2 regions of the Pseudarthrobacter sp. 01T43 genome follow, and region 2 is predicted to be linked to the other one. Evidence: riboswitches for the same ligand, from Rfam matches in the RefSeq annotation. Region 2 holds a riboswitch; the other holds the start of a gene.

Region 1 (7,367 bases), on a different contig from region 2:
AGGAACAGATCCTCCACGCCTTGGCCGAAGCCGGTGGCCCGCTGGACCCCAAGCAGCTCAGGGAGCTCCTCGGAGATTCGGTGCGGAACCTGGGCGAGGAAGGCAAAAAGAAGGGCGCCGCCACCACGCTGCCCACGGCCCTTGGGCTCCTCCAGGCGGATGGCCGGATCCGGCGTGTGCCGGTCAACGGCCGGCTGGACCAGCAGCGCTACGCCTACACGCTGTGGGGGCTGCCGCGCGCAGCCATGGACGACGACGCGGCCCGCGCCCTGCTCCTGGAGCGCTACCTCGGCTGGACCGGCGGCGCCACGCTCAAACAGTCGCAGTGGTTCACGGGCTTCACGTTGACGCACACCAAGGCAGCGTTCGCCGCGATTGGTGCTGTGGAGGTCGCTACTGCTCACGGTGAGGTGCTGTGGATGATGCCCGACGACGTCGGCCGCCTCGCTGCGTTTGGCCCGCCTGCGGAGGAACAGATCCAGTTACTCGCCGGTACAGACTCGCTGGTTCTGCTCAGGCGGAACTCAGCGGACCTGTTCGCTGAACCCGACAGGGACAAGAAAGTCTTGAACTCCACCCTGGCGCTGCAGGCTGACCTTCCGGACCATCCCATTCTGGACCGCGGCCGGATCATCGGGCTGTGGCAGTACGATCCCGCAGAATCGCGAATTGCCCACTGGCTCTTCGCCGGCGCCACACCTGCGGTTACCCGGCGCATCGCCGAAGTGGAGGCGTGGATCCGGGATGAACTGGGCGACTTCCGCTCCTTCAGCCTGGACTCGCCGGCATCCCGCCGGGACCGGATCGACGCCCTGAACGCCGCCGGTACTGCCTAGGCTCTGCGGTGGGCGGTTAGGCCCTGCGGTGGGCGGCGAAGAAATCCCTCAGCAGGGCCCCACACTCGTCTTCCCTGACGCCGCCGTAGACCTCCACCCAATGATTGAGCCGGCGCTCGCGGAGGACATCGAACACCGAGCCGGCCGCTCCGGCCTTCTCATCCCAGGCGCCGAAAACCACCCGGGGAATTCTGGCCAGGACTACGGCGCCGGCGCACATGGCACACGGCTCCAGGGTGACCACGAGCGTGCAGTCCGCTAGCCTCCAGCCGTCCCCGGCGCCTCCATCGAGCTTCGACAGGGCACGCAGCTTCTCCGCCGCCTGGCGGATGGCCACCACCTCCGCGTGGGCGGTGGGGTCACCCAGATCCTCCCGCTGGTTCCGGCCGGAACCCAGCACGCCGCCGTCGGGCCCGATAACAACAGCGCCGATGGGTACATCCTCCGTGGCCAGAGCCAGGCGGGCTTCGTCGAGGGCAAGGCCCATCCACTCGCTGTGTTTAATTTCGCCGGGCGCCATGGCTCAATGATAGTTTCGATGGATATCCGGTTTGCCACGCACTAACGCCAGGAGCACCACGTGGATACCCTCCCGCAGCGGTTGAGGAAATGGTTTGGGCCCTATGCAGCGTTGACGATCACGCTTCTGATTGGCGGTGCGATCATTGTGGCGCTGGCCGTTTTGGGTGCCGAAGTGTATGACAACGTGGTGGACGAGGCCGGCCTGGCGAACCTGGACAAACCTGCCCTGTCGTATGCCGAAGACCTGCGGAACCCTTGGCTGGATTCGGTGGTGACAGGGTTTACGAATATCGGTGGCGGGATCGGCATGCCGATTCTTGGCAGCATCCTTGTCGCCTGGCTGACGTACCTGGGAAGGACCTGGCGGCCGCTGATCCTGGTGGGCGGCGCCGCGGCGTTCTCCATCACTGCCACCACGGTGGGGAAGAAGTTGGTGGGACGCACCCGGCCGGACCACGCCGATGCGGTACCGCCCTACGAAAACTCGCCGTCCTTTCCCAGCGGCCACACGCTGAACACCACAGTGGTCATCGGACTGGTGGTCTACCTGGCATGCCTGCAGTTCCAACGGACGCTGGTCCGGGTGTCATTGATCACCGGCGGAACGCTGTTCATCATTGCCATGGGTCTGAGCCGAGTCTTCCTGGGCCACCACTGGCTCACCGACGTCATTGCCGCCTGGCTGCTCGGCCTGGCCTGGGTGGGAATTGTGATCCTGGCGCACCGCCTGTTCCATTTCTTCCGGCGGCGTGAACACCGTGGGCCTGCACCCACGTTTGACCGGCCCGTGGTGCGTGATGTGGTGGAGGAGGGCGGCATTACCGGGCACGGCAAGGGCAACGCCGGATGATAGTTTTGACCCATGCGCACTCTTGTTGTGGACCACCCGCTGGTCGCCCATAAGCTCACCGTCCTGCGGGACAAAAACACATCGTCTCCGGTCTTCCGGATGCTGACGGAAGAGCTGGTGACCCTGCTCGCCTACGAGGCCACCCGCGATGTCCGCACCCAGCCTGTGACCATCGAGACGCCGGTGAGCACCACCATAGGCACCGCCTTCACCAAGCCCACTCCCTTGGTGGTCCCCATCCTCCGCGCCGGCCTTGGCATGCTCGAGGGCATGACCAAACTGGTCCCGACGGCCGAGGTGGGTTTTTTGGGCATGGCCCGGGATGAGGAAACCCTGGACATCATCACCTACGCCGAACGCCTGCCGGAGGACCTCACCGACAGGCAGATCTTTGTGCTGGACCCCATGTTGGCCACCGGCGGCACCCTGCGCGAAGCCATCAAATTCCTCTTCAAGCGCGGCGCCTCGGACGTCACCTGTATCTGCCTGTTGGCCGCGCCGGAAGGCCTGGCGAAGTTGGAAGAAGAACTTGCTGACTCCAACGTCACCATCGTTCTGGCCTCCATCGACGAAAAGCTCAATGAGAAGTCCTACATTGTGCCGGGGCTCGGCGACGCAGGAGACCGCCTCTACGGCATCGCCGGCTAGTTTCCGGCACAACGGCAAAAAGGCCTTCCGGATTCAGGAGCCCGCCGCTAGCCTGTGCGGATGGACTGGAAACTCGAGCTTGTCTTTGTCCCTGTATCCGACGTGGACCGCGCGAAGGATTTTTACGTCAACAAGGTGGGGTTCAACGCTGATTACGACGAGCGGCCCAGCGACGGCATCCGCTTTGTCCAGCTGACGCCGCCCGGCTCGGCCTGCTCGATCTGCATAGGGGAAGGGCTCAATGACGCCCCGCCAGGCACAGCCCCGAGCTTGCAGATGGTGGTCCCCGACATCCAGGCCGCCCATGAGCACCTCAAGAACAACGGGGTGGACGTGAGTGACGTGGACGTGCAGGATTGGGGCCATTTTGTGTACTTTGCAGATCCCGACGGCAACAAGTGGGCCGTGCAGTACATTCCGGGCCGCCAACCCTAAGCTCCCCGCGAGCCTAAGCCACGGGCCGCGAACCTAAGCCCAGGGCTGCGAAGCCTCGGGGTTGATTCGCCTGGGCGACGCAGCAGCGCGGTGGACGCATTGGCGGGGGCTCATTTCTTTCCGGCCTTGAGGTCGGCTACGACCTTCATGATCCGACGAGCCCGAGTTTCCGCTGTCTTGGCGTCGCCGATCGGCTCCACGTACCGGCGCTGTGTGCTGTAGTTCAGCGTGCCGTAGAACGCCTGGGCGGCCGGGTCGGCGGCCAGGGCGGCTGCGAGGTCGTCCGGGACTTCGATGATGCGCGGCTGGGTATCCAGTTCAACGTCCACTTCGACCGTGTCACCGGACGCTACGCCGGTGACGTCCCGGTTCGCCGTGCTCACTCCAATTAGATACTGCCCGCCCATGACCGCAATGCTGCTCCGGTAGCTCTTGCCGTTGATGGTCACCACCACGGGCGGACGCTTGCCTGCCCCGAGTGCCGCGACCACCCCCTCGGGAACATCAATGCCTGCCTTGTTGCCGCTGCCGATGATGGTGGTGGTGAATTTCATGGGCCAAGTATGACCCGGCGGCCCGAAGCATGGGAAGGAAGCAGGGGCTGCCGGGACGGCTGGCTGGCGGCGGGGAGACAAAAACAGCAGGCCCTGAACCGGGGGTTCAGGGCCTGCTGCATCCTGGCGGGACTTCGAAGAGTAGGGCTCAGGACAGAATGGGGTTTAGTACCAGTTGTGCGACAGGTGGAAGTTCAGCGCGCCGCACGGCGACTGGTAGCGCTCCTGGATGTAGTTCAGGCCCCATTTGATCTGCGTGCGGTAATTGGTGAGGTAGTCCGCCCCGGCGCTCGCCATCTTCTCGGCTGGCAGCGACTGGACGATGCCGTACGCGCCACTGCTGGCGTTGGTGGCTGTGGTGGTCCAGTCGGATTCCTTGGTCCACAGTGTGTGCAGGCACTGCATCTGGTCAGCGGACCAACCGTAGCTGGCCAGCTGGCCGGCGGCGTAGGCCTGGGCTCCGGCGGGGTCATTGACGGCCACAACAGGAACGGGCTCCGGTGCGGGGGCAGCTGCAGGAACGGGAGCTGGTGCAGGAGCGGGCGCTGGTGCCGGAGCGGGAGCAGGTGCGGGCTCGGCGGCCTGCGGCGCAACGCTGATCTCAGGAGCGGCGGGTTCCGGCGCAGGCTTGGCCTGCATTTCGGCCTTTTCCATTGTCAGCTGCGACTCGACGTCGGCCGTGGATAGCTTCTGGGTATCGCTGACCGCTGTCAGCGCGCCGGATTCGGACGCCTGGCCCGCTGCACCCAACCCGATCAGGAGGGCGCACGCCGTGCCGAGCACGGCTGCACGCTGTCCCAGCGAGGGAATTCGGTTGCGAAGTTTGGTTGACCCGTCCTGCGGGCGCGTTTGTACCTTGGATTCAGACATGGTTGATCGCCTCTCACACCTGCGGAGTTAGCTGTCGGGTTCGGATGAGGGCATCCGGCCACACGGAAGATCACGTGCTGGCTTCACCCCAAGGGCGACAATAAAAGCCCGGGACTCTGGGTCCCCCGCCTCTGCCTCGATCGAACGGAATCCGGGAAGCGGCAGAGCTTGGCGTCATCCGGATGTGCGGCCCGAACGGGATCCGCACTCTATCGACGGTACAGGAGCATGGCGATTAAGTCACATTTCGGTAACGAGGATCACGACGGCGGCGTGTTGCCTTGCGTCGATCGGCAAGCGCGCTTTGTGACCGCCACAATGGGGGGCGGCCCCTTCGCGGCCGCCAACCCGTTTTCAGTCCGTCGGGCTTACTCAGCCCATTCCGGTCTATCCGGCCAAGGCGTAGACCGTGGTGCCGCCGATGGTCTGCGCCGGGAAGTTCGCCGCCACCCATTGGGCTATCTGGGACGGCGCGTCCGATCCGCTGGTGGACCGCATATTCCCGCTGGCAATGAAGTAATGCACCCTGCCTTGCCTCACCAGATCCTGGAACTGGGCAACGGTGGGGGAGGGGTCTGTTCCGTTGAAGCCGCCCACGGCCATAATCGGTAGTTCCGTGGCCAGTTGGTAGCCGGCCGCGTTGTTCGAACCCACGACGGCAGCTGCCCAGGTGTAGCCGGACGCACCATCTTTCAGCGCTGCAACAAGCTCGGACGACGGCGTGGTTGCCCCGAGGAGGCCACCCATTCCGCCGGCTTGCCGATTACCGCCGCCGGCGTTCCCCCCGGGGCCGCCCTGACCGGATCCGCCCTGCCCGGTGCCGTTGGGGCCAACGCCGTTGGTGCCGAAGCCGTTGCGCGCCCCGCCGGCAGCGCCACCGAATCCGCCCGCCGCAGTCGCGCCAGGACGGAAACCGCCTGCGCTTGTCAGCGGCCCGGCACTGACGATCGCGCCGCTGTGGGCCGCGGCCGCAGTTGAAAGCGAGAAGGCCAGCGGACCCGCGAGGGATGCCGCGACGGCGAGGACCGCCGTCGTCCGCTGAACGAAACGGATCTGCAGGAGCCTACCAAACAGCACACCCGCGGCGCCGGCGAGCCCGCCGATCAGAACCAGCCAGCGGAGCCACGGACCGTATGCAGCGGTAGTGCCCAACAGGTCGAAGGCCATCAATGCCGCAGCCGCGACTGCAGCGGAAAGTAGCAGGGCCGCGACGGACTGCCGCCGGTGCTGCCAGAGAAGGACACCGCCCAGCCCGGTCAGCCCCGCGATTCCGGGCGCCAGCGCCACCGCGTAATACGGGTGGATGATGCCGGCCATGAAACTGAACACCAACGCGGTGACCAGCACCCACGAGCCCCACACCATGACCGAGGCGCGCACAGGGTCCGTGCGCGGTGCGCGGCGGCCAACCCACAGCAGGCCGGCGGCGAGGAGCAGGACGGAAGGCAGCAACCACGCGATCTGGCCGCCGAATTCGCTGTTGAACATCCGCAACAGGCCGGGGATCCCCCAGCCGTTTCCGCCGCCCACGCTGCCGGTTTCGTCGCCGGTCAGGCGGCCCAAACCGTTGTAACCGAGCGTGAGCTCAAGGATCGAATTGTGCTGCGAACCGCCAATGTAGGGTCGCAGATTCGCCGGCGTCAGCTCCACAGCGAGGAGCCACCAGCCGGCGGAGGCCAGCATGGCTGCTCCCGCCCCCGCCAGCCGGAGCAGGCGTCGGCCGATTCCTCCCGGCGCCGCCACGGCGTAGGCAAGGGCAAAACCGGGAACCACCAGCAGCACCTGGAGCTGCTTGGTGAGGAAGCCGAAGCCCAGGAACACCCCGGCCAGCACCAGCCAGTGCACCTTGCCGTCCTGGATGGACCGGAGCGTCGCGTAACCGGCGGCAGTCATGAGAAGTACCAGCAAGGCATCGGGATTGTTGAACCGGAACATCAGCGTGGCCACCGGTGTGGTGGCCAGCACCACGGCGGCGAGCAGGCCTGCGCGGTGCGCCAGCCGGGTATCACCAGTGGCCGGTGCCGCGGCCCGCCGTACCGCGAGATACAGCAGCCAGGCGGTGGCCACCCCCATTAATGCTTCGGGCACCAGGATGCTCCACGAGCTCAAGCCGAACAGACGGACTGCCAGGCCCATGATCCATAGCGAGGCCGGGGGCTTGTCAACGGTGATGGAGTTGGCGGCGTCTGAGGAACCGAAGAACCAGGCGGTCCAGTCCTGTGAGCCGGCCTGGGCTGCCGCGGAGTAGAACGCATTGGCCCAGCCTGATGCTCCCAGGTTCCAGAGGTACAGCACCGCCGTGGCCAGCAGAACCGCCGCCAACTCCACGTGCTCCCGGAGGTGTCGTGGACGGCCGCCCTGCGAACGGCCAGCTGGGGGACGGCCCGGCTCGGGGCCGCTGGCTGCCCCGCCCGTTGCCTGCTGAGGCTCGCCGGTGGCGTCGCTTGAGAAGTGGATGGCCATGGCTTACTGCTTAGTCAGCGCGTACACGGTGGAGTTGCCCACGGTCCGGGCCTGGAAGTTGGCCTGCACCCATGCGGCCACCTCGGAGTTGCCGCCGCGGCCGCCCATGCCCCCACCGCCCATGCCGCCGCCTGCGATGAAGTAGCCGATCTCTCCCTTGGACACCATGTCCTGGAACTGCGCGAGAGT
Region 2 (7,367 bases):
GCTCCCCGGCGTCGGCGCTGCGCAGGCAGTAGTCATCCGGGTCCAGCACGCTGAGGATGCGTTTGCCGATGCTGCCGAGCTGGCGCGATTGCGCCTTCGTCAGGGGATCAAACACCAGCGCCCGGACGGCCTGCACATGACCCGGAGCAGTGCCGACGATTTTTTCCCAGCCGTCATCGGTGAGCGTGGCCAGGGTGATGCGCCCGTCGCCGGGGTCGGGGGAGCGACGGACCCAGCCGCGCTTTTCAAGCCGGCTCACCACTTGGGACAGGCGGGGGAGGCCCGACTCGGCGAAACCAGCCAGATCGCTCATTCGGCGCGTGCGGCCGGGCGCCTCGGACAGGCCCGCCAGGACCATGTACTCAAAGTGGCTCAAGCCGGCGTCCCTCTGCAACTGGGCATCCAATGCCGACGGCAGCTTCATCATGACCCCCACCAGGGTCAGCCAGGCTTCGCGTTCGTCGCTGTTCAGCCAGCGGGGCTCCTCGGCTTCTTCCATAGGACAAGTCTAGGGCATTTACTTCACGTATGAAGTTTTTAGTCCCATGGATCACTTGCACCGTGAACTAATGACCAGTACTGTTTACTTCAATATTCAAGTACTTCCGTTCCGACCCCGAGGAGCACATATGACCGTCCTGACCGAGACCGTCTCGCGGCCATGTGAACAACCAGCAGCCGTGCGCAGCCGGGTCACCGTCCCACTGCGCTTTCCGGATGGCTTCACCGCCACCGCCGAGGTGATGACCTTCCACGGCCTGGCAGACGGCAAGGAACACCTCCTGCTTGGACTCGGCCAGTGGGAGCAGACGCTCCTGGACCAGGGGCCGCACGGTGCCGCACCACTCGTCCGGCTGCACAGCGAATGCCTCACCGGCGACGTCTTCGGCAGCGAGCGCTGCGACTGCGGGCCCCAGCTGCGCGAGGCTGTCGAGGAGATTGCCGCCGTCGGAGGTTTCCTGCTGTACCTCCGCCAGGAGGGGCGCGGCATCGGACTGTACTCAAAACTTGACGCGTACGCCCTGCAGGACACCGGCCTGGACACCTATGAAGCCAATGTGGCGTTGGGGCGCGGCGAGGACGAGCGGGATTACACTGCCGCCGCCCAGATGCTCGGCGCCCTCGGCGCCGGCCGGATCCGTCTCCTCACCAACAACCCGGACAAGGTGGGGCAACTGACGGCCCTTGGCGTTGATGTGGCGGAGCAGGTTCCCACGGGTGTACACCTGTCCGAAGCCAACCGGCTTTACCTGGCAGCCAAGCGGAACCACACCGCGCATACCATCGACCTCCCGGCTGTGGACCTCCCCGGGGGCGCCGCGATTCCGACGCAGGACGAGCTTCTGGCCCGGGTGGACGCAATGATTCCCCGGTTGCGGGAGCGGGCAGGCGAAACCGAAGAGCTCCGCCGCATCCCGGCCGCAACCATTGCCGAACTGAAGGCCGCGGGCGTGTTCCAGATGCTTGCGCCGAAGGCCGTGGGCGGGTTCGGGATGGGGCTTGAAACCTATGTGCAGGTGGTGCGCCGCCTCGCGCAGGGGGACGCCTCGACTGCATGGAGCGTCGGCCACCTTGTGGAACACGTGTGGATGCTGGCGAGGTGGCCTCAACGGGCACAAGACGAAGTATTCGCCAATGGCCCCGCCCCCTTGGCTGCGGCAACAGGAGCCCCTCCCGGATCAGCGGAGAAGGTTCCGGGCGGGTTCGCAATTTCCGGCCGCTGGAGCTTCGCCTCCGGCGTGATGCATTCTGACTGGGCGCTCCTGGCAGTGCAGCACGGCGACGTCCGCCTTCAGTGCCTGGTCCCCATGGCGGACCTGGAACTGCTGGACGTGTGGCACACGGCGGGCCTTCGGGGGACCGGCAGCAACGATCTCAGGGCTGATGCCCTGTTCGTCCCGGAGCACCGCGCCCTCGAGTGGAAGCTGTTGGCGGCCGCTGACAACCCGGGAAGCTTCATCCATCCGGATGCCAGTATCCATTACCCCATGGCCACATTCCTGAACATGGTTGCGCCGGCGGCAGCTCTCGGTGCTGCCGAGCATGCCCTGGACGAGTTCCGCAAGCTGATGATGGTACGCAAGGTCAAGCAGACCGTGGAGAAACGCCAGGCGGACTCGCCCCTCGCCCAGGCCCGGTTCACCCAGGCGTACGGCCAGGTTGCCACCGCACGCCTGCACTGGGAAGAAGCTGTCCGGGTGGTTTCCTCGTCCTTCGGACGCCGGCCAGTTGCCTTCACTGATGAAGAGCGCGCGCGGTACCGGCTCTCGCTCGGCCTCAGCGGCCAAGCCTCGGCCGAGGCGGTCCGGCTCATCCTGACCGGCTCAGGCGGCAGCGTGCACCGCCTGACGCACCCGCTCCAGCGGATCCAGCGTGACGTCAACGTGCTGCTGAACCACGCATCGCTGACCATGGACCCGATCCTGGAACAGGCCGGCCGCGGACTCCTGGATCTCGGGTTTACGATTCCCGCAGAACAGTTCTAGTCGGCGCGGTTCCGATTCACTGGAAGTCAGCCAGCCACAGGTCCGGGCCGAACACTTCGTACTGGACATCCTTGGCTGGAACGCCCTTGGCGATCAACGCACTCCGCACCGATTTCAGGAACGGCAGAGGTCCGCACAGGTAGTATTCGGCGTCCAGCGGCAGCTCCACGGCATTGACGTCCATGAACCCCTTGAAGCTTGATCCGGACGGGTCCTGATCCTCTGCCGGATTCACGAACCAACTGTGCAGGGATCCCTCAGGCAGCCGGCCGATGTCCTCGGTGACCTGCTGGCGGAGCGGAAACGAGTCCGGACTTTCGTCAGCGTGCAGGAGCATCACCCGGCGCTGCGAGCCGGCCTTCACCAGGTGGGAGAGCATCCCGGCCATGGGGGTGATGCCGATGCCGGCGCTGGCCAGCACCACAGGCCGGTCGGTGTACTCCAGCACCACATCGCCGAAGGGTGCTGAAAGCACCACTTCATCGCCGACATTGACGTCCTGGTGCAGGAGGTTGGACATCTCGCCGTCAGGAGTGGCGAGTCCATGGACCCTCTTAACAGCGAACTGCCGGTGCTGTCCGTCATCGGCGCGGGTCAGGCTGTACTGGCGCGGCTGATGTACGCCATCCTTCATGGGCATCTTGATGGTCACGTACTGCCCGGGGAGGGACGGCTTCACGTCCCGTTCGTCGGTCCGTTCCACAACAAATGTGACGACGTCGGCCGTCTCCTGGATGCGCTGGGCCACCCGCCAGGTGCGCCAGATGGTATCCGGGGAAAGGTGCACGGCGCCGTAGAGCCCGCGCTCCTTGTTGATCAGCAGGTTCCCCATCAGCCAGTACACCTCGTCCCAGGCCGCCGCGACCTCCGGGGTGACAGCGTCCCCGAGCACGTCCACGATGGCCCAGAACAGATGGTCGTGGACGATCTGGTACTGGTCCGGGCTCAGGCCAAGCGAGACGTGCTTGTGGGCAACGCGGGACAACAGGTGGTCCGGCAGTTGGTCCGGCTTATCCACGAGGTAGGTGGCGAAGGCGGCGATGGATCCGGCCAGCGCCTGTTGCTGGCGGCCGTCAGCCTGGTTTCCGCGGTTGAAGAGGCCGTCGAGCAGGTCCGGCCTGGCCTCGAACATGTGTTTGTAGAACCGTTTGGCGATTTCCTCGATATTTGCACCCACCACAGGCAGCGTTGCCTTGATGACGGGGAGGGCAGTGTCAGAGAGCATGGTGCGTCCTTCCTTGATGACCGGCTGAACCCAGCGTCAGTCGTCGTGGCTGTGCCAATCTAACAGGCTGAGCCGGCTTGGAGAAGGGCCGGGACGGCGGCGGCATTGCCTTGCAGGACGGCGTGTTTCGGAGCGGGATGTCGCATCACGTGGCAGGCGGCTACCGAGTTGCCGGGTCTGAAGGGATGCCCTGGAACCACCGCTGTGACGCATCAGCTCACTGCCTACCCGGGCGTGGATCACGCCGTCCACCATGGCACTGGGAAACGGAGTAACCAGACCTGGGCGACTGCTGCCTGGAATGACATGCTGTCCTGGTTCGGGCAGCACGTCCGAGTATGCAGCAGCGGCCGACGACGGCGGGCGGCTGGGTGCCGCGCGCCGCCGTCCAGCCGGCTGGGGTCACGCTACGTGGACGAAGGATGCGCCGGGGAGCCAGCTGAGGGAGTGGACCTGGGTCTTGAAACCGTCCACGCCGCCGCTGACAACCTGGCCGTTTCCGGCGAAGACGCCGACGTGTCCGGCGGTTATCACCAGGTCGCCCGGGGCGGGCGTGCCAACAACGCTTCCGTACTGGAAGAACTGGCCCGGGGCCAGGTCTCCGACACTCTTGCCGACTGAGCGCAGTGCCTTCTCCACCATGGCGGTGCAGTCCTGCTGTACCCCGATCTGGGAGTAGGCATTGGCCAGGATTCCCGCGCCAACTGAGCCGGCCGGGGCCTGGGCCGGTGCTGACGTTGAGGCCAGCTTGATGCCGGTGTTCGTGGGGGCAGCCGGGGCCGCGGCGGCCTTCGCTGCCGGAGCCGGTGCTGCGGCCGGAGCCGGGGCCGCGACGGCCTGCCCGGCGCTGGGGATCTGAATCTGGTTGCCCGGGTAGATGATCGACGTCAGCGACAGGCCATTGGCGGTCAGGACGTCGTTCAGTGCTACGCCGTTGGCCGCGGAGATCTGGCCGAGGGTGTCGCCGGAGACGACGGTGTGGATGTTGGCCGCGGCCGGTGCAGGGGCCGGAGCCACGGCTGCTGCCGGTGCACTTACCTGGCCCTGGGCAGCGGCTGTTCCGGAGTTGTCAGGTCCTTGGACGCCGGCGTGGGCCGGGGCGCTGAAGCCGAAAAACAGTCCGGATGCGGCAGCGACTACAAGGGCCGGCCGGCCGATCATCAGGGCGCGGGACGTGGTGGTGGTGGCTGCACGATGGCGTGCGGCAGTGTACTTCTTGGACATGGTTGATTGCCTCTCCCATGCCTGCGGGGTGAGCTGTCGGGTTCGGGTTGGAGAGACCCGGCCGGGATCGCCGCCATGATGGACGGGACGATTGCCGACTTAACCCCAAGGCCTCAGTAGGCCGTGGAAACGTGGTTCCCCCGTCCCTGCCAGTTGCATTGCGTCTGGGGTCCCGGGTCAGTGGCAGGGCTCGGCATACTGACGGGAATGTCCTGGCTTTGAACCAGGGCACCGAACGACCATAACCGGTACTTTTCCCCAATGTCACATTCCGATAACGGAATGTAGGGCCAAAATTCACCCCGCTAACGTGTTGGATTTTTCCTGCGTTCGCCACGACGGTGCAGGTCACCGCCCGGGATCCGTATATTCCCGGTCAGGTCATCCAACTGATCGTCGAATCTCAAAATACGCACGGCTGAAGGCGTTCCGGGCGCCGAAAATGGTAAGAGAGCACCACTTCCCGATGCCCGCCGCCGGTTCGCTGGGCATGCCAACCGGCGGCAATGGCCGCCGGAATCCCGGACTTGCCCGGTAAGCTCACGAACTATGTCCCTGTCTGCGCAAAAATTGCGGCTGCCCGGTCTCACGGCGGTACTTGCCCTGTCTGTGGCCACATCGTTCTCCTTGCTACCCGCGCACGCATCGGACCAGGCCCCTCACGGTGGGTTTCCGTCCTGGCAGGACGTGGAGAAGGCCAGGCACAGCGAGGCCGGCACGGCCGCCGAAGTCACCAGAATTGGGGATCTGCTCGGTGGCCTGCAAACTCAGGCGGAGTCCCTGGGCAATGCCGCCGTAGCCGCTGCTGCCGAATACGCTGTGGCACAGTCCGCTCTTCAGGCAGCCAGTTCCAGGGTGGATGCACTGGCAGGCCAGGTGGCCCATGCCCACGATGAATCGAGCCGGCACAAGAAAGAGATCGGGGCCCTTGCTGTGCAGTCTTACAAGACCGGTGGCACAAACCTGGGTTTTTTCGTGGCGCTCGACGCCATGCAGACCAACAGTCTCCACGGCCTTGACATCGTCCGGATCATCAGTGACAAGACGGCGCTTCTGGTCCACAAATCAGCGGAGTCGGAACGAATCTCGGCAGCGCTGGCAGAGCAGGAGCGTGCCGCAAAGACTGAGCGCGAACGGCTCGCCGGCGTCGCCGAAGCCAAGCTTGGCTCAGCCCGGACAGCCCAGCGCTCGATGTCCCAGCAGGTCGCGGAGCAACAGCAGCACAGCGATGAACTCACCGCCCAACTCGCCTCACTCAAAGGAACCACCGCAGCAGTGGAAGGAGAATTCCGGCAAGGCCAGGCTGCCCAGGCCGCCTACGAGGTGTCGCAGGCGGCCAAGCGGGCGGCAGCGGAAGAGCAGGCGCGCCGGCAGGCTGATGCCGCCGCCAGGGCTGCCGCCCAGGCCCCGGCGAACCCGGCGCCCCAGAACCCGGCGCCCGGAGTCCCCGTTCCAGCACCTCCGGCGGAAAGTCCGGCGCCGACCCCGACGCCCGTCGTTGTACCTTCCGTTCCGGGCGGCGCGGTCAACGACCCCGCGGCAGCGAGAAACTACGCTGCGGGACGGCTTTCCGGCTTCGGCTGGGGCCAGGACCAGTTCCAGTGCCTGGCCCAGCTGTGGACGAAGGAATCCAACTGGCTCACCACCGCCACAAACCCCGACTCAGGGGCGTATGGCATCGCTCAGGCGCTGCCGGCCAGCAAGTATGCAAGCTCAGGCAGCGACTGGCTCACCAGCTACCGCACCCAGGTCGAATGGGGACTCGGCTACATCCTGGACCGCTACGGGTCTCCGTGTGGCGCCTGGAACCACTCCGTGATCAGGAACTGGTACTAAGAGCCCACCGCCACTCGTTGATCCGCCTGCCGTCCATGGCTTCCACCGTGGCCGGCGTCCCGGACGCGGGAATGAAGGGACAGCGGACGGGGCGGCGCTAGGCTTTTCCCATGGCTGACTATGAACGGTTCCGGATCCTGCTGGAGGAAGAGCGGGACCGGAAACTGGCACTGCTTCCGGCGCTGCGGGCGGACATCTCGTCGGCCAATGCCGCCCGCCAGGATTCCAATGTGGACGACGAGCATGACCCGGAGGGCGCCACCATTGCTTTCGAGCTGTCGCAGGCGTCGGCGCTGCTGAACCAGAGCAGCGCCGGGCTGGCCGAGGTTGAAGCCGCGCTGCACAGAATCTCGGACGGCACGTATGGCATGTGCGCCGTTTGCGGCGGCCCCATCGCCGAAGGCCGCCTGGAGGCCAGGCCATGGACCCCGTACTGCATCGAACATGCCGCCGCCGGACGCCAGGGCCGGCGGTGACGCCATTGAATCAAAGAGTGCAGGACGCTGCCGGCTTTATCGATACCACCCTGCAGAATGAAGGCATCTGGTACCGGGCCGAAGAGGTGGAGTCACGCGTGGGCGGGGCCCTCAGTTCCT

Evidence for each region. Region 2 has a riboswitch for cyclic di-AMP ahead of AC1DIM_RS02410 (LysM peptidoglycan-binding domain-containing protein). Riboswitches for the same ligand answer to the same signal wherever they lie in the genome.
Region 1: it holds a riboswitch for cyclic di-AMP, as region 2 does, so the genes downstream of both, AC1DIM_RS00350 (aggregation-promoting factor C-terminal-like domain-containing protein) here and AC1DIM_RS02410 (LysM peptidoglycan-binding domain-containing protein) in region 2, are expected to answer to the same signal.

The regions. Positions count from the first base shown of each region.
Region 1 is NZ_JBFTPV010000001.1:80,675-88,041, reverse strand. Features, by position in the region: gene AC1DIM_RS00380 (DNA glycosylase AlkZ-like family protein) at 1-836, shown strand, start outside; gene AC1DIM_RS00375 (nucleoside deaminase) at 853-1,356, opposite strand; gene AC1DIM_RS00370 (phosphatase PAP2 family protein) at 1,417-2,208, shown strand; gene upp (uracil phosphoribosyltransferase) at 2,221-2,856, shown strand; gene AC1DIM_RS00360 (VOC family protein) at 2,917-3,291, shown strand; gene AC1DIM_RS00355 (YdeI/OmpD-associated family protein) at 3,402-3,845, opposite strand; gene AC1DIM_RS00350 (aggregation-promoting factor C-terminal-like domain-containing protein) at 4,011-4,715, opposite strand; cyclic di-AMP (ydaO/yuaA leader) riboswitch at 4,721-4,882, opposite strand; gene AC1DIM_RS00345 (ArnT family glycosyltransferase) at 5,103-7,178, opposite strand; gene AC1DIM_RS00340 (glycosyltransferase family 39 protein) at 7,182-7,367, opposite strand, start outside.
Region 2 is NZ_JBFTPV010000002.1:167,359-174,725, forward strand. Features, by position in the region: gene AC1DIM_RS02395 (MarR family winged helix-turn-helix transcriptional regulator) at 1-499, opposite strand, end outside; gene ribA (GTP cyclohydrolase II RibA) at 630-2,486, shown strand; gene AC1DIM_RS02405 (globin domain-containing protein) at 2,503-3,711, opposite strand; gene AC1DIM_RS02410 (LysM peptidoglycan-binding domain-containing protein) at 4,114-4,935, opposite strand; cyclic di-AMP (ydaO/yuaA leader) riboswitch at 4,939-5,103, opposite strand; gene AC1DIM_RS02415 (aggregation-promoting factor C-terminal-like domain-containing protein) at 5,485-6,771, shown strand; gene AC1DIM_RS02420 (TraR/DksA family transcriptional regulator) at 6,882-7,247, shown strand; gene AC1DIM_RS02425 (DNA alkylation repair protein) at 7,265-7,367, shown strand, end outside.